One region of the Pseudomonas spartinae genome, then DNA from elsewhere that is predicted to be linked to it. Evidence: riboswitches for the same ligand, from Rfam matches in the RefSeq annotation. Region 1 holds a riboswitch; the other holds the start of a gene.

Evidence for each region. Region 1 has a riboswitch for cobalamin ahead of ACN8M7_RS21660 (TonB-dependent receptor domain-containing protein). Riboswitches for the same ligand answer to the same signal wherever they lie in the genome.
Region 2: another riboswitch for cobalamin. It lies ahead of cobO (cob(I)yrinic acid a,c-diamide adenosyltransferase); the one in region 1 lies ahead of ACN8M7_RS21660 (TonB-dependent receptor domain-containing protein).

Annotation. Positions count from the first base shown of each region.
Region 1 is NZ_CBDAMB010000012.1:55,053-59,410, reverse strand. Features, by position in the region: gene ACN8M7_RS21665 (cobalamin-binding protein) at 1-363, shown strand, start outside; gene ACN8M7_RS21660 (TonB-dependent receptor domain-containing protein) at 429-2,276, opposite strand; cobalamin riboswitch at 2,364-2,556, opposite strand; gene dxs (1-deoxy-D-xylulose-5-phosphate synthase) at 2,629-4,358, opposite strand, start outside.
Region 2 is NZ_CBDAMB010000006.1:42,948-47,305, forward strand. Features, by position in the region: gene bluB (5,6-dimethylbenzimidazole synthase) at 1-273, opposite strand, end outside; gene ACN8M7_RS14460 (cobyrinic acid a,c-diamide synthase CobB) at 270-1,562, opposite strand; gene cobO (cob(I)yrinic acid a,c-diamide adenosyltransferase) at 1,562-2,173, opposite strand; cobalamin riboswitch at 2,362-2,582, opposite strand; gene ACN8M7_RS14470 (hypothetical protein) at 2,622-2,942, opposite strand; gene ACN8M7_RS14475 (NlpC/P60 family protein) at 2,949-3,473, opposite strand; gene ACN8M7_RS14480 (C40 family peptidase) at 3,558-4,184, opposite strand; gene ACN8M7_RS14485 (molybdopterin molybdotransferase MoeA) at 4,334-4,358, opposite strand, start outside.

The DNA.
Region 1 (4,358 bases):
CAGCGCTATCGGCGTGAGCAGCCGCTGAAGGTGTTCTATCAGATCTGGCACCAACCGCTTTACACCATCGGCGGTGAGCAGCTGATCGGCGACGCCTTGCACGTCTGCGGAGCGCGCAACCTGTTCGCCGACCTGCCGCAACCGGCGCCGCAGGTCAGCGTGGAGGCGGTGCTGGCGCGTGACCCGGACGTGATTCTGGGTGGCAGCAATGCCGAACTGAGCGCCTGGCAAGCCTGGCCGCAGGTGCATGCCGTGCGCTTGGGACAGGTCTGGGCTGTGCCGGACAAGGGCCTGGAGCGGCCCAGCCGGCAGATGCTCGGGGCCATCCAGAAGCTCTGCGAGCGGATGGCGGGGGCACGGTAGCCCTTCTCAGGCGACGCGCCCGGGGCGCCCTACAGCGGTCGTAGGATGCGCCGTACGCGCCAAGGTCAGAGTTGCGGCGTCCAGGTTACGGCGAAAAGCGCGGTACGCCCGGCGCTGTTGTAGCCGAAACGGCCATTGGCTGTGCTGTAGGTCGCTTCTGCGTAATCCTTGTCCAGCAGATTATCCAGCTTCAGGCTCAGCCCCAGTTCCTCATTGGCCTGCCAGGCGGCGCGCAGGCTTAGCAGACCGTAGCCGCTCATTTCGATCTCGTTGTCGGCATCGTCGTAGCGGCCACTGATTGCACGCCAGCCTGCGCCCACCGACACATCGCCAAAGCGGCGGTCGAGGTCCAGGTTCAACGTGCGTTTGGCGCGGCGTTGCAGGGTATGGCCGTTGGCGCGGTCACGCGGGTCGGTCAGGGCTAGAGCGAGACTGCTCTGCCAACCGAACAGTTCCTGCTGTACGGCAGCTTCGAAGCCATGAATCCGGGCTGTCTGGACGTTCTGTGGAATGAAGTTCTGATCCAGGACGATGGCGTCCTCGATATCAGTTCGATACACGGAAGCCTGCAACGATCCTGTGTTGCTGTAGCGGCTGCGCCATTGCAGCTCGTAGCTCTTGGAGCGTTCCGGCGCGAGGTCGGGGTTGCCGTACCACTGATCGTAGAGATCGTTGAAGGTCGGCGCTCGGAAACCTTCGCTGTACGACAGAATCAGGTCGTTGGCACTGTTAAGAGGTAGGGTCAGTGCCGCGTTCCAGGTGTTTTCGCTGCCGAACTGCTGGTTATCGTCGTGGCGCAATCCCAGCTCGGTCGAGAAGGTGTCGCCGGTGTAACGGTGTTGCACGAAGGCCGCACGGTTCCAGCGTGAATCCTCCGCGAAGTCCGCGCTGCTTTGCAGGCGATCCTCATACCAGTCGGCGCCAGTCAGAATTTGCTGGTGGTCGGTGAGGGTCAGGGTATTCACCCAGCTCGCCGAGTCGCGATAGGTGGTGTACGTAAAGAATGAATAGTCTGGCGCTGCCGGTGAGTCATCACCCGTGTCGCGCTGGTCTTTGCTGTGACCCATTTCCAGGCGGCTGCTCCAGCGCTCGTTGAGGCGGCCGTCGATGAACCCGGAAAGGCTGCTGACCTGGAAGTCCGTTGTCGGCAGCAGGCCGGTAAAGACATCGTCGTACTCCACCTGGCCACGCTGATCGAGAGCACTGAGCCCGACCTGCAGATCGTCATTGAATCGGTGCGACAGATTCAGGCTGAGCGAGCGGTTGCGGTAGGCATCGTCGTCGCCATTGGCGCCGAAACCGTCTCGAGTGGCGTCGATGCCGGCGGTCTCGTCCAGGGCTGCGCCCAGATGAAAACGGGTGCGCTCGTCGCCGCCGGAGAGACCGAGGCTGCGCTGGTAGGTGCTGTCACTGCCAGCCGCCAGGCGCGCGTAAGGCTTGAGGCCCTGGCCATCGGCCTGGCGGGTGAATATCTGAATCACGCCGCCAATGGCGTCCGAACCATAGAGTGCCGAACGCGCTCCACGTACTACCTCGATACGCTCGATCTGCTCCGGGGCAAGGAACTCCAGGCTGCTGGTGCCACTGGAGGCCGCCGCGATACGTTGGCCGTCGACCAGCACCAGGGTTTGTGCTGTGCTGGTACCGCGCAGGAAAACGCCCGTCTGGCTGCCAGCACCACCGGTGCGGACGATGCTGAGACCTGGCACACGCTCCAGCAACTCGGCGACGCTGCTGACCTGCAGACGCTCGATATCGTCCCGCTCGAACACGGTCGTGGCCGCAGTGGTCTGCGCTTGCGGTTCGGCCAGGCGTCCGGAGGTGACGATCAGCGGCTCGGCGACATAGGGCTCGGCGGCCAGCGAAAGACCAGGCATGACGGCGATGGCCAGAGCCAGACGGGACAGTTTCATTCTCTTTCCTCAACGGTCGGCAGACGTTCGAGGAGGGTAGACGCAAGCGCAGGCAGGGCAGCGCTTGACCGTGTCGCCCTCCGCAACACCAGTCGCACCGCCTTGGCCGGTCTCCGGGCTGTCGACCCGCGTCCGCCTTCCCAGGCTGGGCCCAGTGGCTGTTGGACGCGGCGCAAGCTCAGCGCTTGCCATCGATTACCGTTGCGGGGGCAGCGTCGGCATCGCACCGACTTCCCGTTTAACGCCGCTTGCGCAGCGCACCCTGGCGGAACATGAATGGCGCGCACCTTAGTGCGCGCGCATATGAATCACAAGCAAGCGCCGCTCATTTAGCGATGAGCGGGCTTCATGCTCAGGCCTGCAGGAGGGCGAGGCGCTCACGTACGGCGCGTTCGATACCGGCGTCGTCCAGGCCGCATTCGGCGAGCATCTGGCTCGGCTTGGCGTGTTCGACGTAGTAGTCCGGCAGACCCAGGTGCAGCATCGCTACCTGGCGGTTCTCGGCGGCGAAGAATTCGCTGACCGCACTGCCGGCGCCGCCCATGATGCTGTTTTCCTCGATGGTCACCAGCAGCGCGTGGCTGCTTGCCAGTTCGCGCAGCAGGGCTTCGTCCAGTGGTTTGACGAAGCGCATGTCGACCACCGTGGCGTCCAGGGTTTCACCGACGCGCAGGGCTTCGGCCAGTTGCACGCCGAAGGCCAGCAGGGCGACGCCCTTGCCTTGGCGGCGCACCACTGCCTTGCCGATCTCCAGCGGCGCCAGGCCAGCATCGAGCGGCGCGTTGGGGCCGGTGCCGCGCGGGTAGCGCACGGCGGCCGGGCCGTCGAACAGGTGGCCGGTGGTGAGCATGCGGCGCAGCTCGTTCTCGTCGCTCGGGGTCATCACCAGCATGCCGGGGATGCAGCGCAGGTAGGAGAGGTCGAAGCTGCCGGCGTGGGTCGGGCCGTCTTCGCCGACCAGGCCGGCGCGGTCGATGGCGAACAGCACGTCGAGGTGCTGCACGGCCACGTCGTGAATCAGTTGGTCATAGGCGCGCTGGAGGAAGGTGGAGTAGATCGCTACCACTGGCTTGGCGCCTTCGCAGGCCATGCCGGCGGCCAGGGTTACGGCGTGCTGCTCGGCAATCGCCACGTCGAAGTAACGATCGGGAAAGCGCTCGCTGAAGGCCACCAGATCGGAGCCTTCCTTCATCGCCGGGGTGATGCCGACCAGGCGGTTGTCGGCGGCGGCCATGTCGCATAGCCACTGGCCGAACACGTTGGAGTATTTCGGGCCGCTTGGCTTCTTCGGCGCGGCGACCGGGGTCACCGGTTCCAGCTTGGTGATGGCGTGATAGCCGATGGGGTCGGCCTCGGCCGGGGCGAAGCCCTTGCCCTTCTTGGTCACCACATGCAGGAACTGCGGGCCATCGAGGTCGCGCATATTGCGCAGGGTGGCCAGCAGCGTGGGCAGGTCGTGGCCGTCGATGGGGCCGACGTAGTTCCAGCCCAGTTCCTCGAACAGGGTGCCGGGCACCAGCATGCCCTTGGCGTGTTCCTCGACCTTGCGCGCGATTTCCCAGGCGCCGGGCAGGCGCGAGAGGATCTTCTTGCTGCCCTCGCGCATGCTGGCGTAGGTGCGGCTGGAGATGATCTTGGCCAGGTAGTTGGACAGGCCGCCGACATTCTTGGAGATCGACATGTCGTTGTCGTTGAGGATCACCAGCATGTTGGCGCCGACATCGGTGGCGTGGTTGAGCGCCTCGAAGGCCATGCCGGCGGTCAGTGCGCCGTCGCCGATCACCGCTACGCTCTTGCGCTTCTCGCCCTTCAGACGGGCGGCGATGGCCATGCCCAGTGCCGCGCTGATGCTGGTGCTGGAGTGGCCGACGCCGAAGGTGTCGTACTCGCTCTCGCCGCGCCGTGGGAAGGCGGCCAGGCCGTCCTTCTGGCGCAGGCTGCCCATGCGCTCACGGCGGCCGGTGAGGATCTTGTGCGGGTAGGCCTGATGGCCGACGTCCCACACCAGGCGGTCATCGGGGGTGTCGAAGACGTAGTGCAGGGCGATGGTCAGCTCGATCACGCCGAGGCCGGCACCGAAGT
Region 2 (4,358 bases), on a different contig from region 1:
TTCATCCGAACGCTCGCCCAGGGCTTCGGCGGTGCGTACCCGCTCGGCCTCCACCAGCGCATGGGCCGCCTCGCGCAACGGCCGATCGCTGATACGCAGGAAACGCCAGGGCTGCATCAGACCGACGCTGGGCGCGTGGTGCGCCGCTTCGAGCAGGCGCGCCAGCACCTCGGGCGGCACCTGACCACCGGCGAAGTGGCGCATGTCACGGCGCTCGGCGATGACGCGGTACACCGCGGCGCGCTCCTCAAGACTGAAAGCGTGGTCGGTCACGGACGCAACAGCGCAGCGGCTGCCTCCGGGTTGGACGGCAAGTAGAAGTGGATATAGCTGGCGGTGAGTCGACCCAGGCGGTACACCGCCTCGGCCACTGGTTTGCCATTCGGGCAGCGGCCGAGCGCCAGTGGCTGCAATGGACTTTCCAGCCGCGAGTGGTGGTAACTGTGGCCGCGCAGCTCACCCTCCGGCAACGTCACCTCCTGCAGGGCCAGAGCCGTCAGGCGGGCCTGCAATGCCGCGCTGCCGCTGAGCAGACCGAGCATGCGCCCACTGGCGCCCTGTTTGTCACGCAGCTCATCGAGCAAGTAGAGCATGCCGCCACATTCGGCGAGCAGCGGCTTGCCGGCCCGGTGATGGGCACGAATCGCGTCAGCCATGGCCTGATTGCCCTCCAGCTCGGACAGGTACAGCTCGGGATAACCGCCCGGCAGATAAAGGCTGTCCACGTCAGGCAACGTGCGGTCGCTCAGTGGCGAGAAGAAATGCAGCTCGGCCCCGAGTGCGTGCAGCAGGTCGAGGTTGGCCTGATAAAGAAAGGCGAACGCCGCGTCACGCGCCACGCCGATACGAACTCCGGCCAGCAGCTCAGGTGGCGGCTCAATCACCGGCGCGGCAAAACTCACTGCCGGCGGCAGATCAACGTCGGCGGTAGCTGCCAGCGCATCGGCAGCGGCATCCAGGCGCGCGTCCAGATCAGCCAGCTCGTCTGCCTGCACCAGGCCCAGGTGACGACTGGGCAGTTCCACCGCAGCGCTACGCGGCAAGGCGCCGAACCAGCGAATGCTGGGCGGCAATGCATCGCGTAGGATGTCGCCATGACGGGTGCTGGCCACGCGGTTACCGAGCACGCCGGCAAAAGGCAGGTCTGGCTGGAAGGTGGCCAGGCCATGGGCCAGCGCACCGAAGGTCTGCGCCATTGCTGCGCCATCGATCACCGCCAGCACCGGCACGCCGAAACGACGCGCCAGATCGGCCGCCGAGGGTTTGCCATCGAACAGCCCCATCACCCCTTCGATGAGAATCAGATCGGCCTCGCCTGCGGCCTGCCACAACAATCGACGGCTCTCGCCCTCACCGACCATGGCCAGATCGAGCTGGTACACCGGCGCGCCACTGGCACGGGCATGGATCATCGGATCGAGAAAATCCGGACCGCACTTGAATACCCGCACTCGCCGCCCCTGGCGCGTATGCAGGCGCGCCAGGGCGGCAGTCACGGTGGTCTTGCCCTGGCCGGAGGCCGGGGCGGCAATCAACAGTGCCGGGCAGTGACGTGCAGCCATCAGAATTCGACGCCCTTCTGAGCCTTAACCCCGGACTTGAAGGCATGTTTGACCAGGCTCATCTCGGTGACCGTATCGGCCGCCTCGATCATCCCCGGCAAGGCGCCACGGCCCGTCACCACCACATGCTGCAGCAGCGGCCGGGCCTCGATATCGGCCAGCACCGCGTCCAGTTCGAGGTAGCCATGCTTGAGGGCGATGTTCAGCTCGTCCAGCACGACCAGGCCGACGGACTCGTCGCTGAGCAGGCGCTGGGCCACAGCCCAGGCTTCCTGCGCCTTGGCGATATCCCGCTGACGATCCTGGGTTTCCCAGGTAAAGCCCTCGCCCATGACGTGGTAGCTGACCTCTTCGGGAAAGCGCCTGAAGAAGGTTTCCTCACCGGTGCTGGCAGCGCCCTTGATGAACTGCACCACGCCGACCCGGAGGCCATGACCGAGGGCGCGCGCGACCATGCCGAAGGCGCTGCTGCTCTTGCCCTTGCCATTACCGCTGTGCACCAGCAGCAGGCCGTATTCGTCCTGAGCCTGGGCGATCTTCTCGTCGATCAGGGCTTTCTTGCGCTGCATGCGCGCCTTGTGGCGGGCATCGCGTTCGCTGGACTCGTTCATGCTGTGCTCCTGTACATCAGGCACCCGCGTCTGCTGTTGGTTAAACAGCATGAGCGGCGATGAGAAAGCAGGTCGCGATGATCCGCACGTTCTCACCCAGGCGCCAATGGCTGGTCAGGCGAGCGGAAGACAGGAAACACCCACACCCCGGGAAACCGGAGCGTCGGCCGGACAACGCCCTCCGCGATGCCGTGAAATTGCGACAGGCCGGTCTCCGGGCTCGTGAGTGAACCCAAAGGCTCGACACCGCGCCTTCCCGTGCAGAGCACAGTGGCGTTGCAGACTGCGTGAGCGGTGTTTGACTCACCTACCGTTGCGGGGGCAGCGCCGGCATTCGGACCGGCTTCCCTGTTTCACCCCTCATGCGCGCTTGACGGCAACTCGGGGCACCTGAAGCAAGGCGCGCAGGGTAGAGGCTGGCAGCCCTGCGCGTCAACGCCGAGACCGCTCAATGCCTGGGCGTGAAGCCCGCCGGTTTGGTGGCCAGCCACTCGACGAAGGTACGCAGACGCTCATCACCCAGCAGCGCGTCGCGGCTGTTATAGGTCAGCGCCAGCTCCTTTTCGCTGAACAACCGGTGAATCTGGTTATGGCAGGCGCGACAGACCCAGAGCGTGGCCGTGATCCGCGCGTGGCGAGCGAAGCGTTTCTGCACGTAGGCCTTGTCGTGCAGTGCTTTGGGAATCAAATGATGACGCGTCAGCGCAACCGGCCGTGCGCACAGCTCGCAAGCCTCGGGCTGAGGCGGCAGGCGAATGGGCTCGGCCATGGCTGGTCAGGGATTGCGGGCAAGCTCGGGCGTGATCACACGCTTGGCATCGAGGTAGACACGCTGCCAGTAGACGTTGTCGAGACTGTCCAGACGCACCGTACCGCCCGTGGACGGCGCATGTACGAAACGCCCCTCGCCGACGTAGATACCGGCGTGACTGACAGCGCGCCCGCCATTGGTGGCGAAGAACACCAGATCACCGCTTTGCAGCGCATCGCGGCGAACGTCCGGAGTGCGCATCGCACTCAGCTCGCGGGTCGAGCGCGGTAGGCGGATACCCGCAGCATCGCGGTATACATAGCCGATCAGACCACTGCAGTCGAAGCCACCCTCTGGCGTGTTACCGCCATAGCGATAAGGCGTGCCGACCAACCCCAGCGCGCGAAACAACACATCATCAGTACCGCCCTGATAGGCGGAAGAAGACACCGGAGGAATATAGGTCGGCTGAGGAGAAGGTGCGCGGCTGCTACAGGCACTCAGCAGCAGCACGAGAGAAATGAGGGCAACACGGGTCGTGACGGGCATAAGCGAGGCGATCCAGAGCCTGAGTGCGCTCTACTCTGCCGATTCACGACGAACGGCGCAACCCTTGGGTTACGCCGTGACCCATCAGTTGTGGCGCTTGGCGGCGACCTGCTCTTCCACCGGAGCCAGTGCCAGGACGCGCTTGGCCTGCAGGTAACTGCGGTTCCAGTAGCTGTCGTCCAGGCTGTCGATACGCACACCACCGCTGCGGCTGCTGCTGGAGTGGATGAACTGGTCATCGCCCAGGTAGATGCCGGCATGGCTGACGCGACCACGGCCACGGTCGTTGAACAGAATCAGATCACCCGGCTCCAGATCGGCGCGCGCCACCTTGGGCGCGGCCAGCTTGATCAACTCACGGGTCGAACGCGGCAGTTCGAGACCAACTTCCTTGCGGAACAGGTAACCCACGAAACCGCTGCAATCGAAACCGGACTGCACCGAAGTGCCGCCATAGCGATAACGCGTACCGATCAGCGAACGCCCGAGGTCGAGCAGACTGTCAGCCAACTGCGGCATTTCGTAGGGTTTGTCGTCGGTCAGCGCGGCGATTTCATCGTCGGCAGGCTCAGGCTCGACCTGCTGGGAGAGCGGACGAGCAACTGGCTCGACCGCGGCTTCGCCGATCTGCGGTTGCGGCGCGTGGCCGGCGCAGGCAGCGAGAAAGGCTGTGAGTGCAAGAGGCACGAGGGGTGCGAAGCGTCTTAGCATGGGCACGACCGTGTCGATTGAATTTACAAGCTGGCGAATATGCCCGCTATAAGGCTCATTTGCAAATTCTATCGTTATAAATGTGACCCAGTAGTTTCGCCACGCAATCTAAAGCGCCCGACCGTTCGCACGGCCGGGCAACTCAGGCGCTAGCCGAGAATCTCGCTCAGCGGG